DNA from 3 places in the Paenibacillus sp. NPDC058898 genome. Region 3 is predicted to be linked to each of the others. Evidence: predicted binding sites of a transcription regulator. Region 3 holds the regulator's gene; each other region holds the start of a gene.
What was found. Region 3 encodes LexA, which represses DNA repair genes until DNA is damaged. Its sites were predicted from a motif close to CGAACATATGTTCG; they were not measured.
Positions count from the first base shown of each region.

Region 1 (5,665 bases), on a different contig from region 3:
GGAGTATCATCGATAATAAGGTCAATCCCTGTAAGGGTCTCAAGCGCACGAATGTTTCGGCCTTCACGTCCGATAATCCGGCCCTTCATTTCTTCATTCGGCAAGGTGACTACAGATACCGTGGTCTCAGCTACGTGATCAGCCGCACAGCGTTGAATAGCCAGCGTGATGATCTCGCGTGATTTCTTATCTGCCTCTTCCTTCGCCTGCTGCTCGATTTCTTTAATCATCTGAGCGGTTTCATGACGAACTTCCTGCTCAACATTACTGAGAATAATGCTGCGGGCATCCTCCATCGACAGGTTGGAGATGCGCTCCAATTCTGTCGTTTGTTTCTTGTAAATGGCATCGATTTGCTGCTGGGTCTCTTCTATTCGTTTCTCTTTGTTCGCCACTTGTTCTTCTTTACGTTCCAAAGATTCTATTTTTTTATCCAGCGACTCTTCCTTTTGCAACAATCTGCGCTCCTGCCGTTGAATTTCATTCCGGCGCTCACGAGTGTCTTTTTCAGCTTCGGCTCTGATTTTATGAACTTCGTCTTTAGCTTCGAGAACCGTTTCTTTCTTCAATGCTTCTGCTTCCTTCTTCGCACTTTCTACGATCTGCAAAGCGGCATGCTCGGCACTGGAAATTTTAGCTTCTGCAAGGGATTTGCGAATAAAATAACCGAACCCAAAGAATATAGCGGCTACAACGAGAACGATTATGATCCACCAAATTGGATGCATCTGATCACCTCCTCGTTGGTTCCTCCAAGGCATTCCTTGGGAAATGTGCAATTGTCAGGTTACTCATTCATACATAAAATTTTCCGGCAGTGGAAGCTGCCGTCCATACTGCGAACGCCGTATCACGTACGCAAATCCCGCCTTACCCAGCGGAATACATTTCACTATGAATTGGCGATTTAAGAATCTTTCACAAAGTAGTCACTTTTTTGGAAGGAAAAAGGATTCTAATTTATGATAAAAAGATTCATATTTATTTTAGTATTTATAAAAAGATATTGTCAAGGGAAAGCAATGGGTAAACGTCAGTTTCATCCAACGAAACCATTTCTTTCACGAAAAAGTGCCCAATTTGCCCTTTATTCGAAATCTTCCAGTCCATCGTCCCACTCACCCTGTTGCTGATCCTCATCGACCAGACGTTTGAGTACCTGACGCACCTGGTCCCCGCCGAAGCCCCTACGCATTAAATATGCTCCCGTTTTACGTTTGCGATCCAGCATCTCCCCATGGGTTTGCTGCCATTTTTTCCGTCCCACGGCGAGCGCGCTCTCCAATTCGGCATCTGCACTGATCTCGCCCAATGCCTCGGAGATCAGCTCCGTGCCGATTCCCTTCTGTCTCAGTTCCTGCTTGACCCACAGCCGTCCCTTCTTATGGCTGGTCATTCGCTGCTCTGTCCACATCTTGGCGTATAACGCGTCATCAATCAGCTTGTCCTTCTCCAGGCGCTCCAGCGTCGTCTCCACGCTGCTCGGCTCGAAACCTTTTTGCTGCAGTCGCTGGGTGATCTCCTTGGCTGTTCTTGGCTTCCTAGCCAGATGATTCAACGCCTCTACGTAAGCCCGCTGTCGCTCGTCGGCCACGATAATTTCTTCCAACTCTTCCTTACGAAAAACATTTCCCTTGAACATCCTGTATTTCAGCATTACATCTTCATGAACGGTCATGAGGTACGGACCAAACGCGATTCGGTATCGATGTTTGGGCTTTTTCAGCATTTCGACTGAAGTTACAACCAAATCCTCGTGAGCCGGAAAATGCTCAATACCTGATGATTCTGCCTGCTCCGACATTTCTTTATTCTCTTCTTCCATATGTCGCTCCTCTCACTACCGCGCCATCCTGAGTAAAATAACCAAGACTGACTCTCAATTCTGGATAAATGCAAAGAAGACCGTCTGGTGTTACAAACACCGGACAGTCCTCAACACTTAATCGTTAACCAGCAATTTACTACTCTACTTTAAACAACTCTTGCTCTTCTATTTCCTCTTGTTCCTTATCCTTCTCGGAAGGCTCAGGAACAGCCGTAGTCAGATTGCTCGCTTCACGGATTTTGTTCTCGATAACACTAGCAATCTCCGGATTCTCCTTCAAGAATTGCTTCGCATTCTCACGTCCTTGGCCAAGACGGTCACCTGCATAAGAATACCATGCACCACTCTTATCCACGATATCGAGGTCCGTTCCGATATCGATTAGGCTTCCCTCTCTAGAGATGCCTTCACCGTACATAATATCAAGCTCAGCCTGTTTGAAAGGTGGCGCTACCTTGTTCTTAACAACCTTAATCCGTGTGCGGTTACCCACCACATCGTTCCCCATCTTGATGCTCTCAATTCGACGCACATCCAAACGAACCGTCGAGTAGAACTTCAGAGCACGTCCGCCTGGAGTCGTCTCAGGGTTACCAAACATAACACCAACCTTCTCACGAAGCTGGTTGATAAAGATGGCAATCGTTTTCGATTTATTAATAGCACCCGACAATTTACGAAGAGCCTGGGACATCAGACGAGCTTGCAGACCCACGTGGGAGTCCCCCATGTCGCCTTCAATTTCAGCTTTTGGAACAAGCGCAGCAACCGAGTCAATAACGATGACATCCACTGCACCACTGCGTACCAGAGCTTCCGCAATTTCCAACGCCTGCTCACCCGTGTCCGGTTGGGAGAGCAGCAATTCATCAATATTAACGCCCAGTTTACTTGCATACGATGGATCCAGAGCATGCTCGGCATCGATAAATGCGGCCTGTCCACCAGCCCTCTGAACTTCCGCAATAGCATGGAGGGCTACTGTTGTTTTACCGGAGGATTCCGGTCCGTACACTTCAATAATCCGGCCTCTAGGCAATCCGCCGGTTCCTAAAGCTATATCCAATGCCAACGATCCGCTCGGCACAATCTCAACTTGCATGTGGGTGGATTCACCCAGTTTCATGATGGAACCTTTTCCGAACTGTTTCTCTATCTGACGAAGCGCCATTTCCAGCGCAGCACGACGATCTGACAATTGTTCCACAACCCTTCACTGTTGATAGTCATATCATACCTTGTTTTGACACGTTTGCCAAGCTTTTTTTCGAACATACATTCGTTTTTTTTTATTCAACGCCCCTTCCGGTATATGCTCCATCCCCTATGTATAAAGAACAAGAACCGTGGCAACATCATTCGATATGCCACGGTTCTTCCGTATTTCCCATTATACTTGGAACTGTTGGTTAATTCAAGAAGAGGTACCAAGCAAGGTGTAAATTATTTACTTTTTTTGAAAAGCGGATATCTCTATTTTCGCAAAATTAATCTTGTTTGGAGGCAACAAGACGCTGCCAAAGCCGGTAGAGCAGCGCCTTCGTCGCACGGAGCCGGATCGTCTCACGGTTACCCTGGAGGTGCAGCTCATACACTTCTGTTTCTTTTCCCCGTTGAGACAATCCGATGTAAACAAGACCTATAGGCTTGCGTTCAGCGTACCCTGGACCTGCTACGCCCGTTACCGATAAACCAAAGTCGCTGTCGGTTACCATCCGAACATGATCTGCAAGCGCTTCGGCAACCTCCGCACTGACGGCTCCCGGCGCATCATCCCCCTCAAGCAGCGCATGCGGGATATGCACAAGCTTCTCCTTGATCTGGTTAGTGTAACAGACGATCCCGCCAAGGAACATCGATGCGCTGCCGGGGATGGAGGTCAGCGTCTCTGCTACAAGGCCTCCCGTGCAGCTCTCCGCGGCGCTCAGCGTCCAGCTATGATCTGCCATCATATCCACGATAACCTTCTCAATGGGCACATCCTCGTTAGCATACATAAACTCAGGGCCTCTCTCCTGGATCCGGGCTTCCAGTTCATTCAGCCGGACCATCGCCTCAGCCTCGCTGGAGGCCTTCGTGGAGATTCGGACGGTGACCTCCCCTTCCTTGGCATACAATGCAATCGTCGGATCGGTCTGGGCCGTAATCAGGTCTTCCAGGCGCTTATCAAGCGCGGACTCCCCGATGCCTGCGAATTTGAGCATCTTCGAATAGATGGGAAGCTCTCCCGTAAGCACATGCTGCAGAAGCCAAGGCTTGGCCTCCTGTTCAAACATCGGCATCAGTTCTTTCGGCGGTCCGGGCAACACAATATAATGAGTGCCTTCATACGATACCGCGTTCCCGACGGCGAGGCCTGTTTCGTTCGGAAGCGGAGTCCCTCCCTCGATAGCCAGGGCCTGGCGCCGATTGTTCTCGGTCATTACGGATCCCCGTTCTTGGAAGAAACGTTCGATCCGGTCCATAGCCATCCGATCAATATGCAATGAACGATTCAGAAAGGATGCGAGCGCATCCTTCGTCAGGTCATCCTGTGTGGGGCCCAGGCCGCCGGACAGAAGCACGATATCGGCTCTGCTGCTGGACAGCCGCAAGGTCTCCTTGAGCCTCTCCATGTTATCCCCAACAACGGTTTGATAGTACACATCGATTCCCATTGAGGCAAGCTGTCTGGACAAATACTGTGCATTGGTATTCACAATCTGTCCAAGGAGAAGTTCGGTTCCAACTGCAATGATTTCTGCTTTCATGATTCGTCGATCCTCCTGTATCTTCTATCTCTTCACAATACTCGCCACTCGCCGTCACAAATTTATTACCCTGCGGAAGAAAAAAGCAATAGGATAGCTCCTATTGCCGTTATGCCCCGGTACCTTTAAGAAGATGCCTGTTCTGGACAAAATATTCGATTCCCGAATAGATCGTAATTATCGCGGCAGCCCAGATTGCAATGACATCAAACGGAATTCCCAAGAATACAAACGGGAAATTATTGATCAGAAGCGCGACAATTGCCACAATCTGAATCACCGTCTTGATTTTTCCTGATTGACCTGCTGCAACGACGGAACCTTCCAGGAGCGCAATTTGTCTCAAGCCAGTAACCGCGAATTCTCTGCTGATAATGACAACAGCAATCCATGATTCACATTTCCCCATCTCCACAAGCGATATGAGGATAGCTGCCACCAGCAGTTTGTCCGCGAGCGGATCCATAAGTTTACCCAGGTTTGTCACCATATTGTTTTTCCGGGCCAAATACCCGTCAATCCCATCCGTGCTTGCAGCAAGTATGAATATCAAAGCCGCAATCAATTGGTTATAGGGCAGGACAAAATCATTCCATACAATAGGAGCCGGATAAAAATCGAAATCCACCAGCAGAAAAATCATCATGACAGGGATCAAGCAAATGCGGGCCAACGTGATACGATTGGGTAAATTCATGGGGCAACCTCCCTTGCAACGGGTTGTCTTGAAATTTTCGCAGACCCCGCGACTGTTAACCATCTGTACTTCAATAGGGTCGCTCTTCCCAAGAGCCTAAAGGGTTTGAAGCGTGAAGCGCTGTCTGTCATATTCATCCCCCAGTGATCTATGTATACGTTAATCCTTATATATCGTTTTTTAGTATAATATTTCCGTTGACGCCCTGTCAAAAGAAACAACCTGTCCATCCAATCCTACGTGAGCCTGTGACGGCGTTTATTTGAAATTGGTGAACTGCAGGTCCAGAGAAAGATCCGCTTTGCGAAGCAGCTGCATGATCTGTTGAAGATCGTCCTTGTTTTTTCCGGTTACCCGAATTTGGTCACCTTGAATCTGACTCTTGACCTT
Region 1 covers NZ_JBMOSM010000003.1:472,789-478,453, forward strand. Annotated here, with positions in the region: gene rny (ribonuclease Y) at 1-728, opposite strand, end outside; gene ACOZB4_RS10570 (regulatory protein RecX) at 1,088-1,825, opposite strand; gene recA (recombinase RecA) at 1,965-3,026, opposite strand; gene ACOZB4_RS10580 (competence/damage-inducible protein A) at 3,316-4,578, opposite strand; gene pgsA (CDP-diacylglycerol--glycerol-3-phosphate 3-phosphatidyltransferase) at 4,688-5,275, opposite strand; gene ACOZB4_RS10590 (YajQ family cyclic di-GMP-binding protein) at 5,534-5,665, opposite strand, start outside.
Region 1: recA (recombinase RecA) is a predicted target of LexA. The motif match lies at 3,097-3,110, and genes of this name have one in related genera.

Region 2 (5,665 bases), on a different contig from region 3:
ATATTTATAAGAGTTTCACTTATAAATATAAATTAGCTTATTTTTCATAAGTTGAACGGGGGAGATTTATGTCAAGTGATGTGAAGATTCTTGCGCAAGTGAAAGCGGAGCAGCAGAAGCCGGAGAATCCCAAGGCAGGCTCAACCACCTTGAAGCTTCTCCGTCGTCTGGTGTTCTTAACTTTCGGTGCGGTATTGATGGCAGTAGGGCTGGAGATCTTTCTGGTACCCAACAGAATTATTGACGGAGGCATTACCGGTGTATCCATTATGGTTTCCCATATCACCAATGTCCCGCTAGGTGTATTCCTGACCTTGTTCAACCTTCCATTTTTATTTATGGGATATAAACAAATCGGGAAAACTTTTGCATTATCCACGTTGTTCGCCGTCGTGATCATGTCCATTGGAACTTATTTTCTACATCCCGTTGATCCGATCACCATTGATCCGCTGCTTGCGGCCGTGTTCGGCGGCGTTCTACTTGGAATCGGGGTTGGTCTTGTTATCCGGTCCGGCGGCTCCCTGGACGGAACGGAAATCGTGGCTATTCTGATCAACAAAAAGACACCGTTCTCTGTCGGTGAAATCGTGATGTTCATTAACGTATTTATTCTTGGCAGCGCAGGATTTATTTTCGGTTGGGATCATGCCATGTACTCGCTGATTGCTTATTACCTGGCGTTTAAACTGATTGATATTACAATTGAAGGCATTGATCAATCCAAATCGGTTTGGATTATCAGTGATAAGCATAAGGAGATCGGTGATGCGCTGACCCAACGTCTTGGGCGCGGTGTAACCTATCTTGAGGGAGAGGGCGCTTATTCCGGCGACAGCAAGAAAGTTATCTTTGTTGTCATTACCCGTCTGGAAGAAGCGAAGCTCAAATCCATCGTAGAAGATTGGGATTCCCAGGCTTTTGTTGCCATCGGGAATATCCATGATGTGAAGGGCGGCCGCTTTAAGAAGAAGGCCATTCATTAATGCACCAATATTTCGATGTTCCACCCATGTTGAGAGTTAACACGGGTGGAACATTTTTTTGTTTAAGGGACATCTGCGTGCAAGCGAAGTGCCTTTTTTTCCCGTCCATATTGACGAATGATTCTTGCCATCGCCTGCACAGCCGCAGATTGACCGATGGCCTGGTTAACGGTTCCGGTGAAATAAAGTCCTGATTCAGGGTGATGGAAGGCAAAGGCGCCGGATTGACCCCAGTGACCGATGAGTCCTCGTCTCAAGCCAAATGGAGAAAGCGGCTGTCTTGAAATGCCGGTGCCATAGAAAAAGGGGCCAGGTGCCCAGAGAAAAATCCATTCCCTTTGGAGTTCCTCCAAATCACCTATCGGAAACAACTCCCCATTAAAAAAGGCCCGCAGGAAAATCATCGTTTCCCTTGCCGTTGAGACGATGCCGCCTTCCGCTCCGATTGACGCCATATACTGCGGAAGGTCCAAACGCTTCTTCTTATAATAGAATGGAACAGGAGTCGTATCCTCCGGGTTATGATAGAAATACGTCTGTGTCAGTTTCAGCTTGTCGAAGATGTATTCCTTGAATACGCTCTGAATGGAGTCACCCTTGATATTCTCGATGATCAGCCCAAGCAGCCGATAGTTGGTGTCGGAATATTGGGCTTTTTTCTGCTGTCCCGGTATGAATTTAGGCTTTCGCCGTCTCGCTGCATTCAATGTTTTGTCCAGACTCCAAGCCTGATCATGCCCGGCGATGAGCTCCGAGAAGACGTCTCCGGAAAAATAGTCCGGGATGCCTGACTTATTGGACATTAACTGTTTGACGGTAATTTCTTCGGTGTAATCCCTGTTCTCCATCATATGGAGTCCCGCGATGATCTCTTTTGAAAGGTACTCGCTGATGGGATCATCGAGCCCAAGCCGCTGCTCCGCTCGTAACTTCAAGATTACGGCTGTCACATACAATTTAGTCACGCTGGCAATGAAATAGCGGTCCTCAGTCTGCATCTCCCCGCCGCTGCTGACAAGGGAGAGTGATTGCTTCTGGTCCTCGACGCACAAAACCGTGCTAAACACATTTCTTTTATTAGCGATCTGAGCCAACCATTTATCCAGAAGCGACTGCTCCAGGGCTCTTCCCATTCTCCATATACCTCCCATGGATCCTAATTTATCGATACCTTATGCAGATTCATGTCTCTTGCTGTTTCCGCAAACGAGCGGCACGAATGAAATCCTCAGCGGCTTCGTCCATCATATGGATCATCCTGTCGTCATCCACGCTCTCGGTGAACAAATCATTGGCTAGCATGACACAGAGACCTGTCTGAAAGGTTTGCATTTTCAAAAAAATCGATTGCAGTTCCTGATCAGAAAATCCCGCAAGCTCCGGGTCCAACTTCATTAACCCGATAACCTCACGGATTTGTTCCGGGGTATTCTTCATATGGAGATTGTTCTTCATGATCAAATCCCGGTAGAGTACAGGGTATTCCTTCGCAAATCGCAGACTTGCCATGCCGATATCCCGGAACGGCTGACCGGATTGCTGCTCTGCAATCAACCCTCTGGCCACCTGAAAGGCCTTTTCGACGACCTGTTGAACCAGTTCTTCAGCATCGTTGAAATTGACATAGATTGGCGCGATGGAGCTGCCCAGTCGTTCGGCTACTTTTCGAATCGTAATGGACTCGATTCCATCCGTCTGAGCAATGTCAAATGCGGCTAGCACGATATCTTGTTTGGTGAACTTCGTTTTTGGTGCCATTGCTGTCTGCAACTCCTTAGATTATTTATATGTGAAACAGTCGATACATATCACATGATATATATTAATTATAAATAACAATTGGACCGGGTTCAACCTTTTCGTATAAGGGGTTGCTGGAGGTTTATTTGTAAATCCAGTAAAATCCACTTATAATAAGAACATATGTTTGTTAAAATATGAAATAGTTCAACATACAGCAGTAAAGGATCAGAGGGGAGGAAGAGGAGTGGCTCGTACGTTATATGAACGGATAACTACCAAACAGACTTTAAACAGAGTGAAGGAAGAGAGGATGCCCTTCGATTGGTCCATCAATCCGTACCGCGGATGCGGGCATGGCTGCAGCTTTTGTTATGCCCGTGCGTTCCAATCCTTTATCGGCATGGGGGCGGAGGATGAGTTTCAGCACCATATCTTTATGAAGTCGAATGCAGCCGAAGCGCTGGAGAAGCAGTTATCGAGTGCAGCGAGGAAGTTTGATCATGATATTGAAGCGATGCGCAGATTTATTGGACAGGTTACGATCGGTACGGCAACCGATCCATACCAGCCGATCGAGAGCAAGGAGGGCATTACGCGGGAGTGTTTGAAGCTGCTTGCTAAATACCGCATCTCCACAAGCATTACAACGCGCTCTCCGCTCGTGCTCAGAGATATGGACATATTGACCCGAATGGAGAATGTGTCCGTTAACATAAGTCTCAACACGCTGAATGGGGACATCATCCGGAAGCTCGAGCTGGCATCGCCTCATCCGGAGGGCAGGCTCGATACGATTCACCGATTATCGGCTGCAGGCATAAGAACGGGCTTGTTTGTGGCGCCTGTGCTGCCCTTTTTGACGGATAAGGAGTCGGAACTGAAGGATCTCCTGTCGCAGGCGAAGGTAAGGGGCGTTTCCTTTGCCATGATCTCGTTACTGAGACTCTCGCGCGACGTGAAGAAATGGTATATCGAAACACTTAAACACCAGTTTCCCAAAGTGGTTCAGCCTTACCGCGAGTTATATGGACAGGGCGCATATGCCGAAGAGCATTACGTGCGTTCCTTCAAATCGATGGCAGCCAGGCTGCTGAATGAATATGAGCTGAATGGACTGACCTCGGAGGCATCGGCTGCTGCCGTGAGCAAGGCTGGGGCGATCGAAAGCGTGACTTCTCAACAGAACGGGACGCAGGTGGAAGGCGCTCGCGATCACCTTCTTTCAGTGGGGGACTTGGTTGCTCCTGCACAGCCAAGGAAGCTGCCACAACCGGCAGCGCCGGTCTCCGGGGAGGAGCTAATGCCGGATATTGAACAGCTATCCTTTCCTTTTTGAGGCTCCCTTACCTTGGGGCTTCAGATGTCGGATGACGTTCTCGATCGGTTGCGGAGGCAAGGTCTGAAGTAGGTCTCCCTTCTCTCTTAGCCGTTCTTCAATGTTCAGCAGATGAAAATCCGTGGGAGAAACATCCTGACGGACCTCATCCCAAGTGAGCGGCGTGGAGACGGTCCCCAGCCGTCGGGCCCGTGGGGTATACGGAGCGGCGAGCGTCCTTCCGCTGTAGTGTTGAAGATAATCGAAGTAGATTTTATCGCCGCGATTCTTCTTAAGTCGTTCGATGGTGAACAGCTTGGGGAACTTCTCGGTTACATACTGCCCCACGAATTGGCCGACCGTGCGAAGTTCATCGAACGTAATGCCTTCCGGAATCGGCACGATGATCTGCACCCCGGTTGCTCCTGAGGTTTTCGGGACGGAGGACAGGCCCAAGGAGCTCAGGACGTCCCCTACAATCGCAGTCGCCTCCATGATCCGCGGCTCCTCCGGCAGCGTTGGATCCAGATCAATCATCCATTCGCAGGGTAGATTGCTGCCTGCAAGGTGTAGTGAAGGGTGAAACTCAAGCGCTGCTAGGTTCCCCAGCCAGAGCAGCTCCGGCAGTCCGTTGAGCAGCACGTAGTTAATATTTTCGTGCACATAGGTCTGCACAAAAGGCGGCAGCGGCTCCGGCGCATTTTTCTGATAGAAGGATTCGCCCTCGGCCCCGTGTGGATACCGGATGGTCGTGAGCAGTCTGCCCCGGCAGTACCGGAGCAGGAACGGGGAGATGGCCGCAAGCTTTTGCAGATACATCGCTTTAGTAATGCCGACTTCCGGCCATAGCGGTTTGTCGGGATTCGTAATTTGAATCTCCTGTCCCTCGATCATTAGGGTCCCTTTGACGGTACGAGCCATATGGTTTACACCCCCTCAATCGATACGAGTTTGGGATGGCGCATCATGCCATCCTGACTCCATTCAAGAAATGTGACCTGAACGGAAAGCGGCTGGCTAAGCCAGGCCAGCTGTTCTTTCTTCAGGTCGGTATGGAGCGTACTCCATATCGCATCAGCACGATGGCTTTCGGCATATTGCAGCAGCCGCTTCTTCGTCTGCTCATTAAGCCCCAGGGAAGCCCGGCCAATATAGTTACCGTCGTCATCGGCAATGACGAGGCTGGCGACACGGCCTTCCCTGATAATCATGGCGACGGCGGAGGCTGTCATGTTCACGGCGATCTTTTTCTTGTACCAATCCCGATGTTTCTTGCCTTCACGATAAGGAGAAGAGAGGCGCTTCATCACAATGCCCTCCCATCCCCGTTCTTCGGCCCAACTCCATAAATGCTCGCCTTCAAGAAACAGATCCGCGGCCAGCAGGCCCGGTGTGTCGGAAACGATCTCCTTCAGGCGGTGGTGACGTTCAAGATAGGGCAGCTTACGCAAGTCTTGGTCGCCGTCCACCAGAATGTCGAAGAGAACATAAGTAAACAGAGGAGCGTTCGTGCTGATCGCACGCGAACGCTCCCGCTGAAGAACCTTCTGAAACACGGGACGACCCAGCTCCGGATGAAAATAGACAACCTCGCCATCCAAGAGAAGACGCCGATCCTGCA
Region 2 covers NZ_JBMOSM010000011.1:28,171-33,835, reverse strand. Annotated here, with positions in the region: gene ACOZB4_RS24745 (YitT family protein) at 69-986, shown strand; gene ACOZB4_RS24740 (serine hydrolase domain-containing protein) at 1,049-2,119, opposite strand; gene ACOZB4_RS24735 (TetR/AcrR family transcriptional regulator) at 2,169-2,744, opposite strand; gene ACOZB4_RS24730 (SPL family radical SAM protein) at 2,974-4,065, shown strand; gene ligD (non-homologous end-joining DNA ligase) at 4,048-4,965, opposite strand; gene ACOZB4_RS24720 (DNA ligase) at 4,971-5,665, opposite strand, start outside.
Region 2: ACOZB4_RS24730 (SPL family radical SAM protein) is a predicted target of LexA. The motif match lies at 2,903-2,916, and genes of this name have one in related genera.

Region 3 (5,665 bases):
ACTTCCGTTCGTGAGAAGCAGCAGCTTTACATTTCCCTGTAATTCCTTCAGAACTTCAAACGTTTCTTCATATACATAGGGTCTTGTTCTGCGTTCAGCAGCGAATTGTGCAGCCAACGTTTCGGCCAATGTTTCATGATCAACGCCCAGGCGCTGAAGTCCGCGTCGCCATGATTCCTTGCGGTATACGGGTGCCAGCTCCTGCAGCTTTCTGAATTCAGGCTGCGATCCAGCCGTGAAGTTAGCCCACAAGCCTTCGAAAGGGTTAATTCCGATCATTTTGGTAAAAGCAAAAGTATCATATGATTCATATAATGCTCTAGCTTCTTCCCGTACTGCGGCCAAAAGTGCTTTGGCATCTATGCCGGTCTCGTTCGCTCCGGCCTGGCATGTCACTTCAAACGCTTCTTCCACACTACGTTCATCCCACAATAACGTGTCGTCCAAATCAAACAAAACTGCAGCTATCGGCATGTCTCTCCCACTCCTCATATACACTGTGATCTATTCTATTTGTTAATTATGCTCTACTGGAATTTGATGAGTTTTTGCGAACTCTTCTAATCTTTCGCCCATCGCTTTCGTATCATAAAGATTCATCATACGCGAGAATACCCAGTTGCCTGCTTTCCCCTTGCCCTGGATCACGACGGAACCCGAAGCCAATTTGATCTTCTCGATATCCGATACAGCCAGTCGACGTTCCCGATTGAACTTCATGGTGGATACGGAAGCACGCTCAATCTTCAAATAAGGCTTGCGTAAGAAAATCATAAGCGCTAACAGAATGTACAAGCTGACACCTACCCAGTTCAGTACATCGTTACTTCCACCTGCAGCCTCGGACGTCGCCGTTCCAAGAAGTGCATACACACCAGCCAATGCAACAAGCACTAACGGAAGTACATATTTACGTCCCTTAAATACATCATGCTTATCAGTAACGGCAGAGCCTTGGTACGAGGTCAGCCCCTGCTTCTTACGCTGCTTGTTGAGCTGTGACATATTTTTGTTGACTTTTCTTTCCCATGATCGTGACATATGGTTCCCCCTGGATTAAATTTCAATATATTACCAATCCATATAAACTTGGGGTAACCGTATTCGATTCCCGCGAATAATCGGCACCCCAAGTATTATAATTCTATCCTACTATCTGGTCATGAATCACTGGTTGTAGATCCATGTTCCAGTTGATCGACTAATGCTTTAATCGCGGGCCGCCTTTTTGTTCATTTTCATCAACCCATTCGATCGATTCCAGCTGTTGTCTAAAGTTACCTCGAATATTATTAAGGTATATTTCCCGAAGCTCTGCCCGTTCCTTGAGCTCTTCCGCGGTCAATCCCTCACTTTTCTGTTTTCTTGCTAGCACATTGATGCGTTCAACCAAAGTATCGATGTCCATGACTTCTCCTCCAATTCCGATATCATGTATAACTTAAACATGTGAAAAAGAGCTTGTCAAGGCAACTGCACCTTGCAAACTCTGATTAATAACAAATATGAACATATGATGCCTATAAATGGGTCCGCTATGTTAAGAAATCAATAATCTTCTATTATAAACACGCTTATACTACGTGAAATCACATCGTCAGACAAGCCTACAAATATGAAGCGAGAAATAGGGACATATATAAGGAAAGAGTTTCTCGTAGTGTCATCCCATTACCAGACCGGTAAAGACAACACCTCTCCTGCCTGTATATCCGGACCCTTCAATCCATTCATTCTTCGGATGCTATCCAGGTATACTCGCGTATCCATATCTGTCGGTTTATGAAGGGAAGCAATCCGCCACAAACTATCGCCATATTGAACAATAACCTGCTTCTCCCCCGTGGGTTTATCCATCCCCCCGGCAAAAACGGAATATGCTCCTGTCCAACAGGATGCTACGATTAACAGAACGAATAAAAGCTTTATAAAAGGAATGGATGCCATTCTCGACTTCAATTGATCGATCCAAGTCTCCGAGGACTTCGTTTGCACTGGAACGTTCTCATAAATGCTACGGTATGTACTGTATTTCAACATGGAATCATCATCTCCCAAACAAGTGTTCTCTTATGAATTTATATTAACACGAACACTTGTTTGATTCAATACCAAAAAGAACATTTGTTCTATTTTTATTTAGAACTTATGTTTGTACGAACGGAAGTTCTATGTTATAATTTTCCCAAACGTTACTAAATGGGGTTGATACGGCATGTCGAAAATATCCAGCCGCCAGCTGGCGATCTTAGAGTTTATCCGCAACGAAGTTCGTAGCAAGGGTTACCCGCCTTCTGTGCGGGAAATCGGCGAGGCTGTCGGACTAGCTTCCAGTTCAACGGTCCATGGACATCTTGACCGCTTGGAGAAGAAAGGCCTCATTCGCCGTGACCCTACGAAACCAAGAGCAATCGAACTGCTTGGCCAAGAAGAGTCCGAAAGCGCAAGCCTGTTTACTCACACCATTGCCAGAGTGCCTGTTGTCGGAAAAGTCACTGCAGGTGTTCCTATTACAGCCATGGAGAACATTGAGGATTACTTCCCACTCCCACAGCATTATGTAGGCGACGATAAGGTGTTCATGTTGTCGGTTATTGGTGACAGTATGATCGAAGCCGGCATTCACAGCGGCGACTATGTCATTGTTCGCCAGCAGCAAACTGCAGACAATGGCGACATTGTCGTAGCGATGACAGAGGAAGACGAAGCAACTGTGAAGACCTTCTATAAGGAGAAGGATCACGTACGATTGCAACCGGAGAATCCTACCTACGAGCCACTGCGCCTGAACCATGTTACGATTCTCGGTAAAGTAATCGGACTCTTCCGGGATGTCCACTAATTTCATATATCTATCTATGAAGAATAGGTTACCTCCCTTAATTGGATGGTAACCTCTTTGCTTTTTCTATATAGATCACGAATCTGTATCATAGCTAGTTTGCCTGCTCCATAATGCCTTGTTTAAGATCTAGTCGATACATCCGTTTGGGTTTATAATCCGGCGAACCTTCCCCACCCGGCCCCTCCGTGGACTCTAGAACAAGCTTATTATCTTTAACCATGGGAGTAGTACCTGGTCTATAATATGAAAAGTAGGATACCAAGGATTCATCCTGAAATCGGAGCTGGACGGCTTTACCCGTTTCATGCTCCACTGCGAACGCATAGATTTGTATACCATGACAGTCCCTATATTGCGGTGCGAGTATAAATACATCGGCAGCTTGAAACGGCAGACGAATCATATCAACCGGAGCAGATGTTGGTTGAATAAAAGTAAGATCCCACAGCGTAGTTACTTCATTTGTAACTTGGTTAGTACTATACTGTACGCTGTAGTTTCCGGTAAACGACATATCCGTTTCGATACCGAAGCAGCTCGGTGCTCCCAATGTCGTTATTTTTTCCTGTCCAACTGCAATAACCCTTAACCCTCCTTCATCCGTTACGCCTTGTGCCCGGATTGTCTCTTCCGTACCAGGAGGTAAAGTCCCTGCTCTCTGTTGTTCCTCTCTGCCAAAAGGTAATTGAAAGGCAATTAAAATAATCAGAAGCATTAACCCTCCAGCAAATCCAACTTGTAAGTGCTTTCGACGTTTAGGCTTGCTGTCGGTGAAAATCACGGACCTATGCACGTTTTTTTTCATTTCAGATGTGAACTTTTCATCTGAAAAGGGAGCTTTTTTAGCCCGGGAATACCAGTCTGGTTTATCCTCATTCATCGCCATTCTCCTTCAACAGGTTCTGTACTTTTTTCCTTGCCCGATACAGTCTTGATTTTACGGTACCCGCCGCTAGGTTAAGAAACTCCGCAATCTGATTTATTGACATCTCATAGTAAAAATCCAGGATCAACACCTCCCTGAACTTTCTGGGTAAGGTCATAATCATGGCCCATATTTCATTGGTATACTGCCCATCCAAATACTCTGCTTCCGCCGAGCGGCTTGAGGCATCTATGAGCAGCTTGTCCTTGAGGGTCACTTTCCGAAAGAAAAAAGTCTGTTTATATCGAAACGCGGTATGTCTTGTAATTGTAAGCAGCCACGTTTTTAGCGTCGCCCGACCGCGAAAGGTATGTATGCCAAAATAAGCTTTAATAAACACCTCTTGAGCAATATCGTCAGCCAGTGCTTGCTGTTTGGTCAGAAAATAAGCGTAATTCCAGATATCATTTCCGTATAAGTTCATGATTTTATCCAGTGTCTGTGTGTCCATCACCGTCATCTGCTTCAAGTATTCCAGCTCCAACCGATTCACCTCGTCTAATTAGAGTCATGGAAGTGAGCAAAGGTTCCCTTTTTTCGAAAAATAAAAAAAGAATCTTCCCTTTTATGGAGGGCGATTCTGTATTAGCTGCATTCCTGAACGGTTCTCCAAAATCATAATCCAAAATCTATTGCCATTACTACTAAACTAACGGAGCCTCATCCCAGGCCTGTTTAAATTGAGAACCAAATCTTCGAATGGATTCTATGTCGGCGGTTAACTGAAAATCCTGTTCCGATCCGTAAAAATGCAACTGATAGATTCCTTCTTGTTCCTTTGGCTCTCAGCTCAGCTGGTATAAATGTTTTTCGAAAGACATAAATAAACCATCTAATTTAAAACCATTTAAATACTCAAGCGGAAATTCAGCAGTTACCGAAATATAATTCCGGATTGTCAAATTCGTCCACCCAAAATTCAAATCATAAATGATTCGGTTAGCCTGAAAAAACTTAAAATTGATCTGGCATCCTTCATCCTCACCAGGAATACGAGATATAAACGCGAACACTGCCCGAGTTCCCTTCTCTTCATGGTCACTTAGAGTTGCCATTTACGGGCCTCCTTCGTTGTTCCACTTACCACAGCAGCATTTCCCCTACTCCACTAACTTTATATGAAACCTGACTAATATTCCATATGCCTGTTTGATCATATTCATTGGAAAAACAAAAACCCCTCACGCCTTACGGCGCAAGGGATTCCTCTATTAATACATCGTGATGTACTGATCGCGTTCCCACTGGTGAACTTGCGTGCGGTACATGTCCCATTCGATTTCTTTCAGCTCGTAGAAGTGAGCCAGCGCATGATCCCCGAGCGCGTCGGAAATGACTTCGCTGCGAATCAACTCGTTAATGGCTTCTTTCAGGTTTGCCGGCAAGCTAGGGATGCCTTCCTCAATACGCTCTTCTTCCGTCATCACATAGATGTTACGGTCGATTGGAGACGGGAGCGACAGCTCGCGCTTCACGCCATCCAAACCTGCTTTCAGCATGACAGCCAGAGCCAGATACGGGTTAGCCGCCGGATCCGGATTACGCACTTCAATACGCGTGCTAAGGCCACGGGATGCAGGAATTCGAATCATTGGGCTGCGGTTACTTGCAGACCATGCTACGTAGCAAGGTGCTTCGTAACCAGGCACGAGACGCTTGTACGAGTTCACCGTTGGGTTCGTGATCGCAGCAAACGCGCGTGCATGCTTAAGAATACCCGCCATATAGTTACGAGCCGTTACGCTCAAGCCAAGCTCATCACTCTCGTCGACAAACGCGTTCTCGCTTCCTTTGAAGAGCGATTGGTTACAGTGCATACCAGAGCCGTTCACGCCGAATAGCGGTTTTGGCATAAATGTTGCAATCAGTCCATGCTGACGAGCAATCGTCTTAAC
Region 3 covers NZ_JBMOSM010000007.1:316,939-322,603, forward strand. Annotated here, with positions in the region: gene ACOZB4_RS20655 (HAD family hydrolase) at 1-474, opposite strand, end outside; gene ACOZB4_RS20660 (hypothetical protein) at 517-1,041, opposite strand; gene ACOZB4_RS20665 (DUF896 domain-containing protein) at 1,202-1,408, opposite strand; gene ACOZB4_RS20670 (LysM peptidoglycan-binding domain-containing protein) at 1,672-2,040, opposite strand; gene lexA (transcriptional repressor LexA) at 2,216-2,842, shown strand; gene ACOZB4_RS20680 (hypothetical protein) at 2,937-3,725, opposite strand; gene ACOZB4_RS20685 (RNA polymerase sigma factor) at 3,718-4,263, opposite strand; gene ACOZB4_RS20690 (hypothetical protein) at 4,556-4,825, opposite strand; gene glnA (type I glutamate--ammonia ligase) at 4,982-5,665, opposite strand, start outside.